2 regions of the Arthrobacter zhangbolii genome follow, and region 2 is predicted to be linked to the other one. Evidence: predicted binding sites of a transcription regulator. Region 2 holds the regulator's gene; the other holds the start of a gene.
The links. The regulator Rex, encoded in region 2, represses fermentation and respiration genes when NADH is low (regulators of the CRP and FNR family bind a similar motif). The targets are predictions, from matches to a motif close to CTTGTGAANNNNTTCACAAG.
Positions count from the first base shown of each region.

Region 1: the regulator Rex is predicted to act here: its motif matches at 1,725-1,744, upstream of MUK71_RS01770 (queuosine precursor transporter).

Region 1 covers NZ_CP094984.1:349,766-353,164, reverse strand. Annotated here, with positions in the region: gene tgt (tRNA guanosine(34) transglycosylase Tgt) at 1-182, shown strand, start outside; gene MUK71_RS01780 (hypothetical protein) at 228-458, opposite strand; gene MUK71_RS01775 (hypothetical protein) at 504-722, opposite strand; gene MUK71_RS01770 (queuosine precursor transporter) at 837-1,574, opposite strand; gene MUK71_RS01765 (TetR/AcrR family transcriptional regulator) at 1,788-2,441, shown strand; gene thiD (bifunctional hydroxymethylpyrimidine kinase/phosphomethylpyrimidine kinase) at 2,557-3,399, shown strand, end outside.
Region 2 covers NZ_CP094984.1:2,938,587-2,941,985, forward strand. Annotated here, with positions in the region: gene MUK71_RS13680 (hypothetical protein) at 120-1,517, shown strand; gene MUK71_RS13685 (redox-sensing transcriptional repressor Rex) at 1,514-2,272, opposite strand; gene MUK71_RS13690 (glutaredoxin family protein) at 2,272-2,523, opposite strand; gene MUK71_RS13695 (HAD family hydrolase) at 2,590-3,399, shown strand, end outside.

The DNA of each region.
Region 1 (3,399 bases), 880 kb from region 2:
ACACCCGGGCGTACATCCAGCACCTGTTCAAGGCCAACGAGATGGTCTCCCACACGCTGATCTCCATCCACAATGAGCGCTTCACCGTGAAGCTGGTGGACGATGCCCGGCTGTCCATTGAGGACGGGACGTTCTTCGACTTCAAGGCCGAGGTCCTGGGCAAGTACTACAGCGGCACGTAGGTTCCCTGCCGCTGCAGCACCTGGCACCGGGGTTTACCCGGCAGGCTAGTTCCAGGCCCGGGGCAGCGGCTCGTTGTCCTGGTCCGGCTCATCCGTCGGGTTCTGCCGTTCAGCGCCTGGATCCTCCGCGCCGCCCGTCGGGGAACCGTCCGCGTGGCCTGCCTGCTGCTGGCCGCTTTCTGCGTCCTCGTCCTGTCCGGGAACCGGCGGATCAACTATCTGCAGCTGTTCCTCAGCCTTGGTCTCATTGTGTTCGAAATCTTTGTCCTGGGGCACTGTGTCCTCCTGTGGATTATTCGAAAAAGCCGGGGTATCCGGCGGTTATGAATTGTCCGGCTTTGCCAGGGTGTCTTCGTCCTCTTCGAGGGCGGATTGGGAATCACGCTCGGTATCGCCGGGGCTGGAATCCTCGCGGGATTCCTCGATCAATGCCTTCGTGACCTCGTCGTTGAATTCATCCCGGGTGCCTGCCAGGTTTTCATCTGCTGCTTTGGCGCCGGGGTTGGAAACCGGTTCTTCAGTGTTCATGCCGTTGCTCATGCTTTTGCTCCCGCCGTATCGGTGAAGGTAAACGCGTGCGTTCCCCTACCCTTGCACATCACGGGACGGATTTCTCCCCGGCAGGGCAGGCCCCGGGAGAGCCGTATTCGGAGCCTAGCGCCCGGCCGCGGGCTCCAGCTCAGGGGCGGCGTACGTTGGTTCACGCCGCTTGATGACCTTGATGACGGCGGCGGTGACGGGCACAAACAGGAACTCGACCAGGGTTTTGTAAAGGAATCCGAAGATCACGTAGTTCAGGAACCCGGCGGCGTCGGTAATCCCGATCACCGGTGCCGCCACGGCGCAGAAAATCAGGGTGTCCGCGAACTCCCCCACACCGGTGGAGGCCATCAGCCGTCCGGCCAGGGCTTTTTCCCGGAACCGTTCCTTCATCCGCACCAGCACCAGCGAGTTCAGCAGCTGGCCCGCAAGGAACCCGAGCAGGCTGGCCAGCACTATCTGCCAGACCGGGCCCAGCGCCACCTCCAGCGCGGCCTGCTTTTCCTGCCCGTAGGCATCATCGAAACCGGGCAGCGCAATGATGATCGCGAAACTGACGACGGCGAGCAGCGCCATGCCAAATCCGGTGAAGATCGCACGGCGGGCAGCCTTAAAGCCGTACACCTCGGACACCACGTCGCCGAGGATGTATGCCAGCGGGAACAGGAAAAACCCGCCGTCGGTGACAATCTCCAAACCGCCCGGCAGGTCAAAGTGCACGCCCTTGCTGGCGCCGATGTTGGAAATGACAATCACCACGCACATCAGCGTGAGGATCAGGTCATACTGGGAGCTCCCGCGGGAGGCGTAGATTGCAGGGGTTTTTGCAGCTGCCCGTGGCTGTGCAGTCATGGCATTTCCGTTTCGGTAGTGGTTCGCCTGGCGTCCGCCGGCTGTATTAGCACTGTGCCCGCTGCCCCGGGCAGCCCCGCAGGGCCGCATCCATTCTGCCATGTCCGGCCGCCCGTCCGCTCCGGCGTATATTTCCCCATCCGGTACCGCTTTTTGAACGTGTTCAAAACTGTGGTCTACTGAACGCTGGAAATACTGCATAAGGGAGCATCATTGGCCGTCACCGTCAAGAGCGAACAGACGCGCCGGCTCCTCATCGACACCGCGCTGCACCTGTTCACTCGCCAGGGCTACGAAAAAACCACCATGCGCACCATCGCATTGGAGGCGGGCGTCTCCGTGGGCAACGCCTACTACTATTTCCGTTCCAAGGATGACCTCATCCACGAGCTGTACCGCTCACTGCAGGATGAGCACCGGTCCCTGGCCCTGCCGCTGATCCGCGAGGGACAGAACCTCGGCGAGAACCTCGCGGTCATCCTGGGCACCTGGCTGACCACCCTTGAGCCTTACCACGCCTTCGGCGCACACTTCCTGCGCGATGCCATGGCACCGAACCGCCAGGCCGACGCCGCCGTCGGACGCGGGAAGTCCATTGCCCTTTTCCGCCAGGCGGTTACCAGCGCCCGGCCGCAGCCGCCGCTGGCCATCCGCGATGACCTGCCTGAACTCCTCTGGCTTGTCCACATGGGCATCAGCCTGTTCTGGGTCTATGACCATTCCCCCGGGCAGCGGCGCTCCCACCGGCTGGCTGCGAACCTTGCCCCGCTGATCGCCAAACTCGTTATCCTGTCCCGGCTTCCCGTGGTCCGGAACATCGTGGAGGACGTGGTCTCGCTGCTGCGCGGCATCCGCCGGGATCCGTAACCGAACGACGGCGGCGGCAGCGGCAGGTGTGCCGTCACGGCACGCGCCGGCGGCGTGCCGTCAGCGCATAGCGGACGGGTGGCAGCTTCTCCCGTTTTGGGTGGAAGATGGACCCATGTCTGCAAACACACACTCTTCCGCGGCCACAGCTCCGGCCGTCACGCTGACCATTGCCGGTTCCGAGGCCACCGGCGGTGCCGGTGCCCAGGCCGATCTGAAGACGTTCCAGGAACTGGGCGTTTACGGGATCACGGCCCTGACCTGCATCGTGTCCTTCGACCCGAAGGACTCCTGGAACCACCGCTTCGTGCCGGTGGATCCGCAGGTCATCGCGGACCAGCTCGAGGCCATTACTACGGCCTATGACCTGGATACCGTCAAAATCGGCATGCTCGGCACCCCGGCAACCATCGACGTCGTTGCCAAGGCACTGCAGGCCCAGGACTGGAAAAACCTGGTGCTGGACCCGGTTCTCATCTGCAAGGGCCAGGAACCCGGCGCGGCCCTGGACACGGACCAGGCACTCAAGGCCCAGATCCTTCCGCTGGCAACCTTCGTGACCCCCAACCACTTCGAATCCATGTCCCTTTCCGGCATGGATTCCATCGAGACCGTTGAGGACCTGAAGGAAGCGGCCCGGCGCATCCACGAGGCCAGCGGCGCGGTGGTGCTGGCCAAGGGCGGTGTGCGGATGGAAGGCGACGACGCCGTCGACGTGTTCTACGACGGTGAAACCATGGAGGTGCTGCGCGCACCCAAGGTGGGCGATGTTGCTGTCAGCGGCGCCGGTTGCACCCTCGCTGCCGCCATTACCGCCGAACTGGGCAAGGGCGCCACCCCGCTGGAAGCGGCAAAGACCGCCAAGGCCTTCGTGACCGAAGGTATCCGCAACCGGGTCTCCTCGAATGCGCCGTTTGATGCCCTGTGGCAGGGTAAGGCCGGGCAGGGTCCCGCTCTG
Region 2 (3,399 bases):
TTCCGAACCCTCAAGCACCCAACTCCCAGACGCCGGCGGAGGACACCCCACTCCCCCACGCGCCGCAGCAGCACGATCCTCCCGCTCTTCCCGCGCGCGACCGGGAAGGTGTCCTGGCCGTGAGGCGCCCGCTCCACCTTCGGACACCGGTAGATGGGGAAAAACGGCCTCCTGCCGCTCCGGAGCGGACTGAACCTGTACTGCCGGATTGGCCGGCCGGTGGACCACGCACTGCATTCCTCTGGTTTGGTGCAGGCCTGGGGGCCGCTTTCGTCTGGATCGGCGCGGGACTGCGCTCAGCCTTCGCCTGGTTCCGGACCGGGCTGCATGCGGCTTTTACCTGGGTTGGGGCCGGGCTGGGTAGTGCCTACGCGTGGTTCCGCGAGGGAGCGCGTGCTGCGTATCTGTGGGGCCGCGGCACCGCCCGGGCCGGGACGGCCCGGGTCCAGGCCGGTGCACGCACCACCGCCAACCACGTCCACGCCGGAGCCGTCCGCGTCCGGGACGGCGCCCACGCAGCCTCCGTCCGCACCTCCAACACCGCCCGCGCCGGAGCTGTCCGGGTCCAGGCCGGTGCCCACGCAGCCTCCGTCCGCACCTCCAACACCGCCCGCGCCGGAGCCGCTAAAGTCCAGGCCGGCGCACGCACCACCGCCAACCACGTCCACGCCGGAGCCGTCCGCGTCCGGGACGGCGCCCACGCAGCCTCCGTCCGCACCTCCAACACCGCCCGCGCCGGAGCCCTCCGGGTCCAAGCCGGCGCACGCACCACCGCCAACCACGTCCACGCCGGAGCCGTCCGCGTCCGGGACGGCGCCCACGCAGCCTCCGTCCGCACCTCCAACACCGCCCGCGCCGGAGCCCTCCGGGTCCAAGCCGGCGCACGCACCACCGCCACCCACGTCCACGCCGGAGCCGTCCGCGTCCAGGCCGGCGCCCACACAGCTGCCGTCCGCACCTCCAACACCGCCCGCGCCGGAGCCGCGCGGGTTCATGCCGGCGCCAGCGCGGCATCGACGCGGGTCGTTGCCGTGGCGCGCAGCCTGCAACGCAGGCTTCCGGCCCATACCGGCAACCCCGTTCCGGTCATAGTTGCCGCGTATGCCCTGATCGCCGGCGCGGGCATTATGAACCTGATGGCCACGCTGGCGGCCGTTGCACGGCTCCCGGGCAGTGACACCCTGCCGCCGTATCTAGGCCTGTTGGAGCGCTACGGCTTCAACGCATCCCTGTATGGCCGGATCCTTGCGGCCGTGGACGTCGCCTACGCAGTGGTGATTTTCGGGATTGCGATGCTGCTTGCCTCCTTGGTCCGGGACAAACGCCGGTGGGCGCGGGTGGCCTCCGCCGTGCTGGCCGCTGTCGCGCTTTTGTACTGCATCAACCTGGGCACGGGATGGCAGCTCGCCGCGGCGTGCCTCGCCGCGGCCGGGGCGGCGGCAACGTTCACCAAGGGAGCGGCACCCTGGTTCCGTCCGCGCACCCTGCAGACAGGCAGCATACGCCGCAGCAGCTAGCGTGCCAGGCGGGCGCGGGCATCCGATGCGATCTCCGATACCTGGGCCCGCTGCGCGTGATAGGCGAGGATCTGCAGCTCCGTGGCCATGTCCACTTTGCGGATCTGGACATTCTTGGGAGCCTGAAGCACCACGGGAGCAAAACTGAGGATGCTGGTAATTCCTGAGGCAACCAACCGGTCACAGAGCTCCTGCGCAACCTCGGCAGGCACCGAAAGAACCGCCATATTCGCCTCGGTCTTCTCGAGCTCCGCTTCCAGCGCGGAAACCGGCCGGATCTTCAGCCCGCCGACTTCCTGGCCGATCATCGTCTGATCCGCGTCGAACAGGGCCACCACCTCGAAACCCCGTGTGCCAAACCCGGGGTACCCGGCCAGGGCGCGGCCAAGGTTGCCGGCACCGACAATGGCCACCCGCCAGTTCAGAGTCAGCCCCAGAGCAGCGGATATCTGTCCACTCAGGTAGGAGACGTCATATCCAACTCCTCTGGTTCCGTAGGAGCCCAGATAGGACAGATCCTTACGCAGCATCGGGGAATTCACGCCAGCTGCTTCGGCGAGTTCCTCCGAGGAAACCCGCTCAATGCCGTCGGTCAGCATCACGGACAGGGCCCGCAGGTAGATGGTGAGGCGGGCCAGGGAAGCCGGCGGAATATGCCTTTTTGACCCTGCCGTGCCGGCCGCTGGCCTGCCAGTGCCGGCTGCTACGGGCTGTAACCCGGCGGCTTCGCCGGAACGGGCCTCGTCAGGATCCATCACGCCTCCAAAAGGCGCCGCAGCCGCGTCTCGTCAATGGTCCAGAAATCACGTTGGATGCCGTCAATGAAGAGCACGGGAATCTCTTCGCCAAAGCGGGCCGCCAGTTCAGGCGCGTCATCCGCGCTGCGCTCCTGCCAGGCAACTCCCAGATCCTGCCCCACACGCTGAAGCACCAGCCGGGCATCTTCGCACAGGTGGCAGCCCGGCCTGGTCAGGAGGACAACTTCCGGTGCTGCGGATTCACTCATGAATCCAAAATAGCCCCAAAGTCCCGTTTTTCCGCGCTCGGGCCGCGTTTTGCGTAGACTCGGATTATGCCCCGATCCACTGCTGTCCGAGCCAACGGAACCACTGGCGCGGCAGGCAGACCGGGTGAGGCCGCCTTCTTCGACGTCGACAACACGCTCATGCGCGGAGCAAGCCTTTTCCACGTCGGCCGCAAGATGTACCAGCGCAAAGTCTTTACCCTCCGCGAAGCCGCGGGCTTCGCCCGGAAACAACTGCGCTTCATCCTGCAGGGCGAGAACCTGAAGGACGTCCATTCCGTTCGGGATGCCGCGCTGGCCTTCGCCGTCGGCCTGTCCTCGGAAGATGTCCGGACGCTCGGCGAAGAGGTCTATGACGAGATGATTGTCTCGAAGATCTGGCCCGGCACCCGTGCCCTGACCGAACAGCATATGAAGTCCGGGCGGCCGGTCTGGCTGGTCACCGGCACACCCGTGGAGGTTGCCTCCGTCATCGCTTCCCGGCTGAACCTCACCGGCGCCCTGGGCACGGTCAGCGAGGTCACCGACGGGCTGTATACCGGCCGCCTTGTGGGCGAGTTTCTGCACGGCCCGGCGAAGGCTGCCGGTGTCCGGGCCCTGGCAGAGAAGGAAGGGCTGGATCTGCAGAACTGCTGGGCCTACAGCGACTCCTATAACGACGTGCCGCTGCTGAGCCTGGTGGGCCATCCCGTAGCCATCAATCCGGACGCCCGGCTCCGCCGCCACGCCCGGGACCGGAACTGGCCCATCTATGACTTCCGTTCCGGCCGCCGTGCCGCGACCCTGGGCCTGAAATCGGCCACAGTCGCCGGAGCGGCCTACGGCCTGTGGCGCGGCCTGGGCTGGGTCCGTTCGCGC